Regions from separate parts of the Peribacillus sp. NPDC096540 genome, predicted to be linked through region 2. Evidence: riboswitches for the same ligand, from Rfam matches in the RefSeq annotation. Region 2 holds a riboswitch; the other holds the start of a gene.
The links. A riboswitch is a leader RNA that binds a small molecule or an ion and turns the genes downstream of it on or off. The one in region 2 is predicted to bind preQ1.

Region 1 (7,934 bases), on a different contig from region 2:
ATTGACGGTGGTAATTATTCCGGTTAAATCAAGCATGAGCATCGGATAAGGGTTGTGTTCGAACAATGATTTATAGCGTTGTTCACTCTCAAATAATTGATTTTCTGCGACAACTCTTTCAGAAATATCCCTGCCAATGACCACTAAGCCTTTTCGGGAACCATCTTCAAAGAACAAAGGAACTTTGATGGTATCAAAGGTCTTATAATTGCCGTTGGGAAGCGGGATGTTTTCCTCACACCGGGTAATCTCCTTTTTTATCCATGTTTCTTCATCTGAAATTTCACAATAGATTAACGACTCTTTATAAAATTCGGAGTATTCTGCGAGCTCGCTGTCTTTTTTTCCCTTATAGTCTACATGTTCCAGTTGAAATAATTGCAGACCAAAGGTGTTGGATTCAAGCCATCGGCCATCTCCATCCTTGAAGTTAACGAAGTCTACCATTGAATTGATGAGCGTGCGACGACGCTGTTCCTCTTCTTTTAATTGTTTGAATTTTTCTCTTTTAGCCAAATAAAGAAATAAAATCAAGCCTATTGATAAAAGAAAAACAATTCCTTCTGCTCTTTGAAGTTGAATAAAGACCTCTTTGTTTTCTATATTCGTAGTTAAAATGTAGTCGAATACGACTAGTGTAAGAATCCCAAATAGGATATATAGTACTAAAATGGAGCGTTTGGACATGGAGATTCTCCCTGATTTACGACATTTCAAAGGTTAAAAATACATACACATTTTAACAAACTATCAGAGAAAAATATATGCAGAATCATAAATAAAAAAACAGGAGCCCTAACGGTCACCTGTTTTTCCTGAAGAAGGTTACTTTCTTTTTCTTCTTAAAGCGTTTATAGATAAGGAAAAATAGTAAGAAGAGGATGGCGAGTACAGCTAGTGTATATTGGTTCATTTCCACAGATAGGAGGCCATAAGGGATTAACGATAGAAAGAAAAAGTATATAAAATTGCCGAGTGCGGTCGCTAATAAAAAGTCCTTGAAGGTTACAGAACTGACTCCAGCTGCCAAGTTGATTAAACTTGTTGGTATGAGCGGGAAAATTCTTCCAGTAAACACGTACATAAAGCCATGCTCTACAACGGATTCTTTCCATTTTGGGCCCATTTTCTTTAAGAGGAGTGCCTGAAACCAGTGCCTGGCTGCATAAAAAATGAATCCTGAAGCAACGACACTTGTAACCCAACTCCATAGGTACCCATAGATGAATCCAAATATCGTGACATTGATGGTTAGAAGTAAAATTAAGGGTATAATGGTAAAAGAATTTTGGACAATCATCAACACAAATGTCACAACAAAAGTAAGCAAAAGGTTTTCTGTCAATATGGTTATAACTGAATCCAAATCACTTTCCCAAACCATAGTGAATAATTCTGCATTGGAAACGATAAATATTACTATTACCAGTAGACCGATTAAGGTCATTATTTTTTTCAAAAGGGCACCACCATTCTAACTAATAGTTTATCATCTTCATGTTCAATGGTGAAAAAAGAGCTACCGCATGAAGCAGATAGCTCTTTTCCATTATAGTGGGTTCAAGAAGCGAAGATTCCTTTAAAGCCACTTTTCAAACTGAATTCTTTTATTCATTCCATAAATAAGTGGCGCACCAACCAAAAGGACGATGAACTCACCGACAGCCGTGGTCATCCAGCTTAACCAGAATGGAAAACCCAGGGCAAGGTTCAGTTCGATTGCAATTAAAAACATGGTGAATGTGAAAAAGATAATCGTAACGATCATCCGTCCTTTAATGCTCTTTATGAAGCGTGAGGCAAAAATGACAAGCAATAAGGCAAGCAGAGATTGCCCAACCCCGAATATCAAGTCATATGGCACCATCGGCGAAAAGAGCAGATTCGATATGAAGACGCCGCCCACGATACCGTAGATATATTTTTTATTAAATACAATCAGATGATTCAATATTTCCGGAACCCGAAATTGATATATTCCAAATGAAATTGGTTGAAACACCAATGAGACCACCACATATAAGGCGGCCAATAACCCGCTTATCACGAGTGTACGAACATTCATTTTACTCTCTCCCTAGTTTTTTATCGTGGGATGGTTACGAACCACGTTTAGGCTTTTGCCCGAAGATTAATAGTATCCCATGTAAGCTTGTTTCGTCAATTTGTAAAGAATGGTTTTAAAATAATGAGTTTTCAAGCTGTGGATGTCTAAAAGGATTTTGATTTATTGCAATAAATGATGATATTATTTTTACATGTACTTCAAAGGAGTGGATAAAATATGTCGATCGAGAGTGTCAAGAGCCATTTTAAAAAATGGGACCGGGAAGGCGATGTAATGGAGTTCGAAACATCGAGTGCTACCGTGATTGAGGCAGCAGAAACCATCGGCGTTACCCCTGCGCGGATTGCTAAGACTCTTTCCTTTAAGGGGGCAGGTGAAAATGCGATTTTGGTTGTAGCGGCTGGGGACGCAAAAGTGGATAATAAGAAATTTCGCCAGATGTTCGGCTTCAAGGCAAGAATGTTGTCAGCTGAGGATGTGCTTGAACAGACCGGTCATGCCATTGGAGGAGTCTGCCCGTTTGGGTTGGCAAATGACCTAGATGTTTTCCTTGATGTGTCGATGAAGCGCTTTGAGTCATTATTCCCAGCATGCGGAAGTGCGAACTCTGCAATAGAACTCAAACTCGCTGAATTATTTGATTATTCAGGAGCAAAGGATTGGGTGGATGTTTGTAAGGGGTGGGGAGAAGAGCAGAATGAGGAAGCAGCAGTAGGTAAGGCAGTTGATGGATTTTGATTTATCGTACCGAAAAGAACCACATAGAATGGAAATGAGTCCACTTGGGTGGACTTTATTTGTTGATAACGAGAAACATTACCTGTTCTCTTTTTATTACAGGGTTTTTAGTTGTAAGCTTTTAACTTGTTCCGAATAGGTTTGCTCCCATTTTCTTCTGAAAAGTTGACCGCAGATGTAAATTAACGGTCTAATTAGGGGAGGTTTGTTCAACATGGCGGATAGGCAAATCGTTCAGAAAGTTCGTAAGTGGAGGGTAAAAGATGTTCAATGAAAGCTATAAAAAAAACAATAGCAGTTATCTCAGTCTTAAAACTCTTTATGAAGAAAATATCACGGTTAAGAGCATCGCCCAAGAGCTTGAGTTTTGCCATAAAAACGATTTAGCACTGGAGATACAAAAAGAATTGGAAAAAAAGAATTTCGATATATTGGCTGTGGAGGATCAAGGGGAAATTATCGGATATATCGAAAGGCAAGAACTTGGTGAAGGCAGGATTGCGGAGTATTTGAAATCTTTTACACCAAGAGAATTGGTTTCGGATTCAACCCCTTTGATTCAACTTCTCCATATTTTTAAGGATAAAACGAGGGTGTTCGTGTTAGAGAATAATTCAATTAAAAAGTTGATTACCCACGCTGATCTTCAAAAGCCTCCAATCAGAATGCTAATATTTGGCTATATTACACTTTTGGAAATGAGGATGAGCGATATCATCATGGATAAATTCGGGGATGACAGTTGGTATCCAATGATCAGCGGAGATCGTTTAGAAAAGGCTACCGAATTATATATGAGGAGAATCGATAAAAATGAGGATATCAATTTAATAGAGTGTCTGCAAATCAGTGATAAATTTGATATCATTCATAAAGATCAGGAATTGAGGTTCTTCTTCCAAATTCCTTCAAAAAGTAAAGGAAAGAAAGATGCGAATGCCATCCGGAAATTACGGGATAAGATTTCTCATGCTAATGAACTTGGGTTGGACATGTCCTGGATAGAAATCATCGAAGTGGTGGAATCCTGTGGCCAACTGCTCGAAATCTCTGAATCCTATCGGTATGAAAAATAAAATGATGGTGAGAGACATCTTAGGTAGACCATACTTCAAATAACTCTGCAATTTTAAAACAGAGCTGTACCGCATCTTCAAGGCGAAAAGACCATGTAGCAGGATGGGCATGTAAGCTTAACTGGAATTAAGGAGAACCAGCTACTATGCTGGTTCCTTTTTGTTTACCCCCCTGACAGAAAAAAACGCCCATACGTGAGGCAGCTTTTTTAATAGTCAGAACTCCGGTAGTTCATCCAGGTTATTTTCCTTTACCCCATCGGGCTCACTCCGCAATATGTCACGGCCATATTTATGGAAGACATCAACATTGGCGAGGTTGCCTGCCTTAGCTTCCGAAAGAGCGGTGGGATAATCAAGCTCCCGCCCCGAGTTTGTTTTGATGGCAATAATATTGTCATCTTCATTTTTTCGTACTGCGATAATTTCTTCTTTTCCAGTAGTATCATGTTGGTTTACTTGTGGCGTTCCCTGCTGTTTGTAGGATTCATATGCTTGTTCAAATTGGTCCATGCTTGGACACCTCCTATTTATAGGGTGAGCTATTTGGTCAGCAATATACAAACCAGGTTTCGTCCAGATTGAGCCGCATTTTTGTCAAAGTGGGCCGACTTTTCGGCATTTCTTTGTGAAAAGACTGTTGTCCGGGCTTTATTCTTCTGGCATGGCACTTGCATCATAAATAAGTGGAAGTGAGAAATATCCACTTAAAAAAGGGAGGAATATGAATCATGAATGTAAAACAAGGGGCAAGTACTGCGGATGCAAAAAAAATACAAGACGTTAAGACAATGAAGGCAGCGGTCGTCAATGAATTTAATCAAGAGCTTGAGATTAAAGATGTACCAATCCCTGAATTAGAATATGGTGAGATATTAGTGAAAATTAAAGCATGTGGTGTGTGTCATACCGATTTACATGCGGTACATGGTGATTGGCCGGTAAAACCGAAGTTGCCGCTTATTCCTGGACATGAGGGTGTAGGCATTATTGAGAAGGTGGCAGAAGGCGTTACTACATTGAAGGTTGGTGACCGCGTTGGGATTCCATGGCTTTACTCGGCATGTGGCGATTGTGAATACTGTCTGACTGGACGGGAAACGCTTTGTCTGGATCAATTGAATGCAGGATATTCTGTGGATGGCGGTTATGCGGAATATTGCAAAGCGCCAGCTAAATATGTGGTCAAGGTTCCTGAGGGGCTTGACTTTGCGGAAGTTTCACCGATTTTCTGTGCTGGTGTAACGACTTATAAAGCGCTTAAAGTGTCAGAAGCTAAACCTGGAGATTGGGTAGCAATCTATGGAATTGGTGGATTGGGTCATGTTGCTCTTCAATACGCGAAAGCTATGGGCTTTAATGTCATTGCTGTTGATATACAAGATGATAAGCTTGATCTGGCTACAGAATTAGGAGCAGATTTCACGGTTAATGGTCTTAAGAGTGATCCTGTCCAAGCCATTAAGGAAAAAGTTGGTGGAGTACAGGCAGCCATTTCTGTAGCGGTTACGAAAAAAGCTTTCGAACAGGCTTACAGTTCAGTTAAAAGGGGTGGAACATTGGTCGTTGTCGGGTTGCCGAATGACGAACTTCCAATTCCAATTTTTGATACTGTACTAAATGGGGTAACTGTAAAAGGGTCAATCGTTGGTACAAGAAAAGATTTACAGGAAGCTGTTCAATTTGCGGCTGATGGAAAAGTAAGGACGAATATTGAAACGAGAACGCTTGATGAAATCAATGATGTGTTTCAAATGATGGAAAAGGGCGAAATCAACGGACGAATCGTATTAACTTTAGAATAGAAATAAATAAACGAGGGGGTCCTAAAATCGGGCACCCTCGTTTGTACTCGGTAGCTTATAAGAATTCTATAATTAGATTATGTCTGATTCTTCTCATTTAATATATATCGCAATTTTCTCAGAGAGATCTGTAAACGCTTGGCGGCTTCATTTCGGTTTCCGTAGGTTTTTTGCAGTGCCTGCATGACGAGTTCTTTGCCAATTGTGGATTCGAGTTGTTTGATTTCCATAAGGATTTCCTCGAGCATTAGTTCATCTTTCTCATTAAAGTCGGCAACCAGCTTTTTACGCCATTCTTCGAGATGATTTTCAGTCGACTGCGCGTTAGGCGGGTCTTTTTTTATTGGAATAACCTGGTTAGTAGATAGAAGGATATCATTTGCCGTGATTTCCTGTTTATGGTCAGTAAGAGTGAGAGTTCGCATGATAACATTAGAGAGTTCACGTATATTACCGGGCCAGTCGTATCGCCGTAATTTTTCAATAGCTTCATTTGAAAAGGAGATATCTGCCTGCCCAGTTCTTTCAACCAAATGTCGGACAAGGAGAGGAATATCTTCTTTTCTGTTACGCAAGGCGGGGATATCAAGAGTGACGACGTTCAGTCGATAAAATAGGTCTTCCCGGAATTTGTTTTTTTCAACTGCCTGCTGCAGATTTTCATTGGAGGCGGCTACTAAGCGGGCATTTGTTCTTAATGTCCCGCTGCTTCCGACACGCATAAATTCCCGTGTTTCCAAAACTCGAAGCAATTTGACTTGTATGGCCGGACTCGCCTCGGCAATTTCATCGAGGAAAAGGGTGCCATTCCCTGCAATTTCAAAGAAACCTTTTCGTTGTTGGGTTGCTCCGGTGAAGGCCCCTTTTTCATGCCCAAATAATTCGCTTTCGAGAAGGGATTCCGAGATTGCTCCACAATTGATACCAATAAAGGGCTCGTGGCTTCGTGTGCTTGCTGAGTGAATGAAACGGGAAAGTACTTCTTTGCCACTCCCTGTTTCTCCCTCGATCAAGACATTGACGGATTTTTGAGCCACTTTGAAAGCCATTTCAATCAGTTCCTTCATTAATAAACTTTCCCCGACAATGAGACCTGACTCTTTGGCAAGGTTATGGATAAAGTGTTGATTCAAATCGTCGTTTTCATTCAATAGGTTGTCAAGTTGCTTTTCTAATACTTCAATATCTACAAAGGGTTTTTCCATATAATCACTCGCACCAAGTTTCATTGCCTCGACAGCGGTCTTGACGGTGCTATATCCGGTCATAATCAGTGCCTTGCAACGCGGTTGTTTTTGTTTCAGATGCTGCAGGAGAGAAAGGCCATTACAATCTGGAAGCTTTAGGTCTATCATTGCGGCATCAAAGCGCTGCTGATTAAAATCTATTTGGTGAAATTCCTTTCCACTGTTCACGACCTGTACGTGATATCCTTTCATCGTAAAAAGGCGGGATAAAAAGGTACCAACTTCTTTCTCATCGTCTACCACAAGTAAATGAATCATCTCATCATCTCCTTTCATCTTCTGGCTGCAAGGGAAGCCTCAGGAAAAATACACTACCTTGTCTAGGTGTGCTTAATACATCAATTTTGCCACCATGGTCTTTCGCAATGCCAAGGCTCACAGATAACCCTAGGCCTGTACCTTTTTCACGGTCCTTAGTCGTATGAAAAGGATGAAAAATGAGCGGCAGCCGCTCTGTTTCAATCCCAGCCCCGTTATCAGCAATCTTCACCACCATGAATTCTTCTTCAGAATAGGTATGAATCGTAATGGATTTTTCCGATATATCACAATCATCCAATGCATCCTTGGCATTTAATAGCAAGTTGATGATGATTTGTTCTATCTGGGGCTGGCTTCCCTTTATGAAAGGAAGATCTTCCTGAAGGGAAAGATGGAGGGAAATTTGTTTCTTCCCTAGCTGAAACTTCAGAAGATTCATTACCTGATGTATGGCCTCATTAATAGAGTAATAGTGGAATCTATATTCATCTTGACGGGAAAAGGTAAGCAAGCTTTTCACAATTTGCCTGCACCGGTCGCCGCAATTTTTAATATCGGTTAGAAGCATATAATCTTCATTGTCTGGTAGAGTGTTCCGTAATAAAAGCTGTGAGTTTCCAAGAATCGCCGTTAATGGGCTATTCAATTCATGGGCAACTCCAGCTGCCATTTCGCCGATGGCTCCGAGCTTGCCGGCATGTAACAATTGAGCTTCCATCTGTCTTCTCTCGGTGACATT
Region 2 (7,934 bases):
ACTCTATTCTTAGGGTACTGTTTTTTTCCGTAAAAAGGAGTTTTATAGAAATGATGAAGAAGGAAAAGGCAGTGGTTGTGTTTAGCGGGGGCCAGGATAGTACGACGTGTTTGTTCTGGGCAATGGAGCGATTTGAGGAAGTAGAAGCGGTTACGTTTGATTATAATCAGCGGCACAGCTTGGAAATCGAATGCGCGCAAAAAATTGCTAAGGAACTGGGCATTACCCATCATATTCTGGATATGTCGCTGTTGAACCAACTAGCGCCGAATGCGTTAACGCGAAGTGAAATCGCAGTTGAGGATGGAGAAGACGGGGAACTGCCGTCAACGTTTGTACCGGGGCGGAATTTGCTGTTCCTTTCGTTTGCGGGGGTATTGGCAAGTCAAATTGGGGCAAAGCATATTGTCACCGGTGTCTGCGAGACGGATTTCAGCGGATATCCAGACTGTCGCGATGTATTCATTAAATCGTTGAACGTGACCTTGAATTTGTCGATGGATCAGTCATTTGTGATTGATACGCCGCTTATGTGGCTGAATAAAGAGGAAACATGGGAGCTTGCGGATCAGCTTGGCGCGTTCGATTTTGTCCGTGAGAAGACTCTGACTTGTTATAACGGGATTATTTCCGACGGCTGTGGTGAGTGTCCGGCATGTAAGCTTCGGAAAAAAGGGCTGGATGACTATGTAAGCAGACGGCAGGTGCTTAAATAATGTACGGTTTTACTATCGTGGATAAGCTTCAAAAAATAGATAAAGATATTCAACGGAATCAATTAAACTACTCAAGCAAGCGGGTCATGGTCAGCAAGGAATTCACCTTTGATGCCGCGCACCACCTTCATGACTATGAAGGCAAATGCAAGAACTTGCATGGCCACACTTATAGGGTTATTTTCGGATTGAGCGGATATACGGATTCACGCGGTTTGATGATAGATTTTGGTGATATCAAAGAAATTTGGAAAAATGAGATTGAAATCTACCTTGATCATCGTTATTTAAATGAAACACTGCCGCTCATGAATACAACAGCTGAAAATATGGTTGTCTGGATTTATGAAAAAATGGCCGAAGCCCTTTTAGCCAAGAATTATGAGGGTGCTAGAGTCGAATTTGTTCGTCTATATGAAACGCCGACGAGTTATGCTGAAGCTAGACGGGAGTGGATGGAAAGTGAGTAAGCTGCCTGTTATGGAAATCTTCGGCCCGACAATCCAAGGGGAGGGTATGGTCATCGGGCAAAAGACCATGTTTGTTCGGACGGCCGGCTGCGATTATTCTTGTGCCTGGTGTGATTCCGCGTTTACTTGGGACGGCACCGGTAAGGAAGATACAGTTCAAATGACTGCTAGAGAAATATGGGATGAGCTGAAGCGAATTGGCGGTAAGGGTTTTTCCTTCGTTACAATATCAGGTGGAAATCCAGCCTTACTGAAAAATCTAGATGGCTTGATAGCGATATTAAAAGAAAACGGAATGGAAATCGGCGTGGAAACACAGGGTAGCCGTTGGCAGGATTGGTTTCTCGATATTGATGAACTGACTATTTCACCTAAGCCGCCGAGTTCTAGGATGAACACGGACTTTGAGGTGCTTGATCAAATAATATCTAATCTTGCCAATCGAAATCCCGATAATCATGTCTCATTGAAGGTTGTAGTCTTTGATGATGAAGATTATCTGTATGCCAAAAACGTACATTTCCGGTACCCGGATATTCCTTTTTATTTGCAGGTAGGCAATGATGACAGCAGGACGGCGGATGATCAGCAGCTGATTAGCGGACTTTTGAAAAAATATGAAGAGCTAATTGATAAAGTAATAGCTGATGATGACCTTAGAAATGTGAAAGTGCTGCCGCAGCTGCATACGTATATATGGGGAAATAAGCGGGGAGTGTAAAGTAGGATAGAAAGAAGCAGTGTGATGTGCAAGATCAATCACACTGCTTTTTTAATGCGGACTATAAACTAAATACCATCAGAACCGATATCACTGTTTATACCTCTTGAATGTGTGTAGCTTTGAAATCCGTTGTGTATTTAAGACCATATCCTAAAAAACGATCCATTCCAATATGAGCCGTCCAAATTAAACCTACCATTAAAATTGTATCCTGGCTTAGAAAAACAGCTAGTAAAATGATGAGTATTGATATTGTATAAGTATGAAACAAGTTATAAACCTTAGCACCAATTTGATTATTAATTAGATAGGCTAACATAGAAATGTCAGGTGTTAAAAGTAATAAAAGGAAAATCCACCAGCTAAATTCATTTATTGAATAGATATAAATTATCGCAATGAGAACCATAAGCCCTTCAGAATGTATTAATTTTTTTACCATATTTAAGCCTCCTACTTTTTATTAACCGTTGGTCAATGATGTGCAAAAAATTATACAATACTCTTTATAATATTTTTAACGTGAAAATTTGCTAAGCTTTTTACATCTTGATATGAAAGTTGTGTATTAATATAAAAAGTTATAAAGCCGTGGAGCGAAAGGAAAATAGACCATATTAATGCGGGGTTTAGTTTATTTTCGGTAAGGTCAGTAAGAGAACTGATTAGTTTTTCATATGTTTTATTAGAATCAATTTGAAGTAAATGTTGAATTTCTTTTTCTTTAGATAAAAACATGATTGCATAATGATTTTGCTGGGTTAACCCAAACTCTATAAAGCATAGTAATATCTTCTCTATTTTTTGAGAAGCCTTATTTTCAGTTATGATGATATCATCTATTTTATTATTCAATAGAGAAAAATCCGTTTTTACCAAACTATAAAAAATTTCAGCCTTATTTTTAAAATGATAATAAATGGCGCCATGACTACAATCTAATGTTTTAGCTAATTGCCTCATTGAAACTTTTGAATACCCAACGGATGCAAAAAGTTTCCGGGCTTCATTCAATACCATATCCTTAGATAATTCTTTTCCTTCTGATTTCCTTGGTGACATAGTATCACCTCCATATTTATTGACCAGTGGTTAATTAAATCATATAGTAGAGTTTTGTAATTGTCAAATACTAGAATTAAATGATTGGACAGGAGCTACTCCAATCAATCTGCCGGCAGCATTCACAGGTAGTAACTAAATTCGAAACACAAGCCAGAAGTCCAATTATTAATAAGTATTTACTGAATTCGTTTTAGAAATAGGTAATGTGGAAACTTCTTGATTTCCATTCATTTTCAAGCTACGATAAATAAGGAAATGATAATCCGTTCCGGCGGAAGAGGTTCTAGCTACCCTCTCAAAAAAACTAAGGGGAACAGTGCTCTTTCTTAGGGTGCTGTTTTTTCTGTATAAGGAGAATGAATTAAATGTTAAGAATTCTATTGTATTTAGTATCCATCGTCACGGCGAATGTGGTTACAGCAGCTTTTGATCCATTACATTTGGGCATATTCATCATTCCGATGGGTACATTGCTCATCGGAGGAACCTTCATCTTTCGAGATCTGGTCCAGAATAAATTCGGCCGTGCGAAAACCTATATGTGTATCGTTACTGCACTTATTTTATCTGCATGTGTATCATTTTTATTAGGAGATACGTTATTGATTGTATTTGCTTCCGCATTATCGTTCGTGGTCGCAGAAACAGCGGATACGGAAATTTATACCCGGTTAAAACTTCCGATGAGTTGGAGAGTATTTTACAGCGGGATTGTCGGAGGATTTTTCGATTCGGTGATATTTGTTGTGATTGGACTTAGCCCACTAGGTGCCAACATTTTGCCATGGGAAGCCGTACCAGCTGCGGTTTTTGGCCAAATCATTGTTAAAACAGTTATTCAGTCAATCGGTGCAGCCCTGTTGGGCCAGATCAATCTAAGACAGGAGAAACGCGTTGTCTCTGGATAGGAGGGAAGCTCTCAATGGATGGACCCAAAAAGGAAGAAGATAGATGCTATTGCCTGGAAGCTTTTCGTGAAAAATATGGTCCGGATGTCCAAGGAGACTGTATGAAGCTATCCTGCGCCAATTATCGGAAGCATAAGGGAATAGACAATCATGATAAACGTAAACATTAATATAAATAGGAAACGATCTGTATAAGTCGAGAAGGAAGGACCAAATTTGGTTCTTTTTTGTGTGTGAATAATAAGGTTCACGAGTAAATCGTGAAAACTCACGAGTAAACCGTGATAATTCACGAGTAAAACAGAAACTCACGAGTAAATCGTGATAATTCACGAGTAAACCAGCAAAACTCACGAGTAAATCGTGATAATTCACGAGTAAAACAGAAATTCACGAGTAAAACAGAAACTCACGAGTAAAACAGAAACTCACGAGTAAATCGTGAAAACTCACGAGTAAACCGTGATAATTCACGAGTAAAACAGAAACTCACGAGTAAATCGTGATAATTCACGAGTAAATCAGCCAAACTCACGAGTAAAACAGAAACTCACGAGTAAAACAGAAACTCACGAGTAAATCGTGGTAATTCACGAGTAAACCAGCCAAACTCACGAGTAACCCCATAAAAAAAACTTCCGGCACCGTCAATAATTGGTGTCGGAAACTCTATTCATTAATTAGGCAACAAAATTTCTTCGGGGTTGTCTCCATCAATCTCCACTTTATATAGGTGATACTGTGGATCGCTTTTGCCGAATTTATTATCTACCATAAAGTAGACCGTTTTTGAATCGCTGCTGATGACTGGGCGATCTGTGTATCCTTGAAGATGGGTCAGCTGCTTTTCGGTTTTGGTTTTGAGGTCATAGCTATATAGCTCATAAATATAGGTACTACCTGATTGCTCATTGGAGATGGACTGGAAAATCATCGTTTTTTCATCCGGGGTAATTGTGAAATCATAAATGTCGACATCACGTTTAGAGTCGGTGACAGTTTCGATACCTGTTTGGTCAAATTTCACTTTGAAAATCCGTTGATGCGTTTCGAAAATATCATCAGCCGTTTTAGCATCCGCATCATCATCGGTTTGATAATAAGCGGCTTTTCCATCAACAGTGACATTTAGGGAACTAAGACCATATTTCTTAAAAGAGGTCAGTTGGATGGACTCCTTTTTTTCTATATCAAACTCATAAATATCGAGATCGTGAGGGCGGGGACCCGTGATCGGCGAATAGTTTTTAAACGTACCGGCTCCGATATAAAAGAGAGAGCGGCCGCTTTTTGTGAAATCGAGTTCTGTGACCAGGAAGTCTGCTTTGAATAATTCACTGATATTCTGTGATTTCATATCAAGAAGGTGAATGGAACTGGTTGAATCTTCTTCTTGGTTTTTTTTAGCTACGATAAAGGCAAGCATATCTCCTTCGTAGGAATAAGTCGGGTCGAGGATTTGTTCATCGTTGCTCAATTCAAGGACTTTTTCTTCAACGGATAATGTAGGATTATAAAGTTTTAATTGTGGTTTCCCCTTAAAGTGTGTGACGTATGCAATTGTTCCTTGGGTGGATACGTCGTATTGATTGGTTAAGCCCTGCTGCTTTTCATTTTCTTCTTTTTTAAAGATCAAGCCGGCGATGACAAACAAGACAGTCACAATCGCAAGCGTGATCAGAATGAGATAGATGTGCTTCTTTTTCATTTGAAGGACTCCTTAACGGTAGAGTATCATCATCGTAAAAATAATTGCTAGAACAAGTAATACCTGTAGAACAGCACATATATTTGATGCCGTAGGATGCTTTTTTAACAGTTTAATCTGTAGGATATATAACGAAATCCATAAGACAGTCGGGATGAAAAATAATATCATAAACGGCTGGACTTCACTTGAGAAGATTAAAAAAGCATATAAGAAAAATAAGGTAACTGACAAAATTAAGATGCCGAGTGTAATATTGGAAATGTGCAGAAGTTTTGCTTTTTTTAAAGTCTCTCCACTATATCCCGGAAGAACCAAGGCTGTTTTGTAAATGAGGTAAAGGGATAGTAGGAGAATCGCTGCCATAATCAGGCTGAATAAAGGAAATAATGTGAAGTCAAGGGCGGAAGCGATTCCCCATCCATATACATAGACAAGGGTATGGGTCACTAACACGGTGTTGACCATAATTTTCCGGTTGATAGAGACTAGGAGGTTAAGTGTGAGTGAGAGTAAAGTTGCACTAGTCAGTATCGAAAAAAGAAGCCAGCCGATGTAAGCATCTCCTTCTTGGAATAGTTGCAGCGCATACACCGAAAACGTAAAAAGAATTGAAACGATGGATAAAGTAAGCATAAGCTCTTTTCGGTATGGAAAGATGGCCTGCTGAATTTGACTGCCGATTTCCCATTCGTCGCCAAAAAGGATTAATGCCATTTTTTCGGCTTCTTTTGGGGTCTTCCCCTGCTTTATTAAATCATCCCGGCTCAACTCCAGATGGAGGAGTAGTTCTTCAAACATATCTTCTTTTTCTTCCTTGGTACAATCGGTTTGGTTGACTATTTTTTTTACATACCTTTCAAATGTTGTTTTCATCAGAAATCCTCTGCGCTTTTCCGAACTAAATTTTCAAGGAAGGTAAAGCTGCTGCGTTTACGTTCAAGCTCGGTTTTGCCGCTGTCTGTGATACGATAATATTTCCTTCGTCCGGACTCAGACTCTTTCCAATACCCTTCTATAAATTCCTTTCTTTCTAAACGCTTAAGCGCCGGATATAGGGTGCCTTCACTGATCTCGTATTGCCCCTCGCTCATTTGCCTTAGAATCTTCGTCATTTCATAGCCATACAGCTCTTTTTGAGAAAGAAGTGAAAGCAGGAGGAGGTCAATACTTCCCTTCATCAATTCTTTATCCAAATAATCACCTTCTTTTTTCATTTGCTTTAGTGTAATACGATGTACATCGTATTACAAGGTGTATTTTACTTTTTTTAAAAAAAATGGTTAAATGACGATTGCTAAATAAAATCAATCATAGTAAAATGTGCTTCGGAACGGATGAGTTGTAAAGAGTGTGGTAAGGATACTCTATATACATGATTTAACTGTTTTAATGAAAATACGGAATAGGATAGAAGAAATCCCACTCAAGGGGTATTAATTGATTTTTTTTTGAAAATCATTTAGATTCTATTTATCACCAAGAGCAGAAAGAAGGTCCTAGATAGATGAAAGTAAAAGCACCTGAGTCATTCACATACAGAGGTGGAAATAGAGCTGTTCTTTTACTTCACGGTTTTACCGGAAGTACAGGAGATATGAAAAAATTAGGGAAATACCTGAATGATCGCGACTATACCTGCCACGGACCTCTTTATAGAGGGCACGGAGTATCAGCTGAAGAACTTGCTAAAACAGGTCCAAAGGAATGGTGGAAAGACGTAGTGGACGGTTATCAATTCCTTAAAGATGAAGGCTACGAGGAAATTGCTGTTGTTGGAATTTCTTTAGGAGGAGTTTTCTCATTAAAAGTAGGAATTGAACTTCCTGTAATAGGAGTGGTTTCAATGTGCGCTCCGACGCAAGGAAAAAGTATTGATAGACAAAAAAACCGCTTGCTCAATTATGCACAGGCCTATAAGAAGTTTGAAGGCAAAGATGCTGACCAAATTGCTGCCGAAGTGAAGCTGTTGGAAGAAGAGCCTATGAATTCACTGAAAGATGTGGTGAGTATAATAAATGAGACGGGTGAAAATTTAGATTTAATCACATCACCAACTCTTGTTTTACAAGGGCGCTTGGATGATCCCGACTATACGAACAGTGCTACAGCAATTTTCAATGAAGTCGATACGCAGCATAAACACTTGATATGGTATGAAAACTCTGGCCATATAATCACATTAGGGAAAGAACGTGAGCAGGTTTATGAGGATGTGTATAAGTTTTTAAATACACTACTTTGGTAGAAGCAGAGGTAAATATTCTCTATGTATAAACGGGACAATCATGTCCTAAGAAGGCCACCAAATTTGGTGGCCTTTAACATATTCAGAGTATAAAA

Region 1: linked by a shared signal. The riboswitch ahead of ACQKMR_RS21215 (QueT transporter family protein) and the one ahead of ACQKMR_RS07300 (VUT family protein) in region 2 are both predicted to bind preQ1.

The regions. Positions count from the first base shown of each region.
Region 1 is NZ_JBNNTG010000029.1:8,695-16,628, reverse strand. Features, by position in the region: gene ACQKMR_RS21225 (PAS domain S-box protein) at 1-687, opposite strand, end outside; gene ACQKMR_RS21220 (TVP38/TMEM64 family protein) at 803-1,459, opposite strand; gene ACQKMR_RS21215 (QueT transporter family protein) at 1,580-2,065, opposite strand; PreQ1 riboswitch class I at 2,072-2,116, opposite strand; gene ACQKMR_RS21210 (YbaK/EbsC family protein) at 2,285-2,806, shown strand; gene ACQKMR_RS21205 (hypothetical protein) at 3,070-3,882, shown strand; gene ACQKMR_RS21200 (DUF3892 domain-containing protein) at 4,099-4,395, opposite strand; gene adhP (alcohol dehydrogenase AdhP) at 4,674-5,687, shown strand; gene ACQKMR_RS21190 (sigma-54-dependent transcriptional regulator) at 5,765-7,192, opposite strand; gene ACQKMR_RS21185 (ATP-binding protein) at 7,197-7,934, opposite strand, start outside.
Region 2 is NZ_JBNNTG010000005.1:111,833-119,766, forward strand. Features, by position in the region: gene queC (7-cyano-7-deazaguanine synthase QueC) at 54-716, shown strand; gene queD (6-carboxytetrahydropterin synthase QueD) at 716-1,186, shown strand; gene queE (7-carboxy-7-deazaguanine synthase QueE) at 1,179-1,907, shown strand; gene ACQKMR_RS07290 (DUF4260 domain-containing protein) at 2,005-2,352, opposite strand; gene ACQKMR_RS07295 (TetR/AcrR family transcriptional regulator) at 2,403-2,972, opposite strand; PreQ1 riboswitch class I at 3,247-3,289, shown strand; gene ACQKMR_RS07300 (VUT family protein) at 3,341-3,883, shown strand; gene ACQKMR_RS07305 (hypothetical protein) at 3,898-4,053, shown strand; gene ACQKMR_RS07310 (TolB family protein) at 4,560-5,591, opposite strand; gene ACQKMR_RS07315 (permease prefix domain 1-containing protein) at 5,604-6,467, opposite strand; gene ACQKMR_RS07320 (PadR family transcriptional regulator) at 6,467-6,787, opposite strand; gene ACQKMR_RS07325 (alpha/beta hydrolase) at 7,099-7,839, shown strand.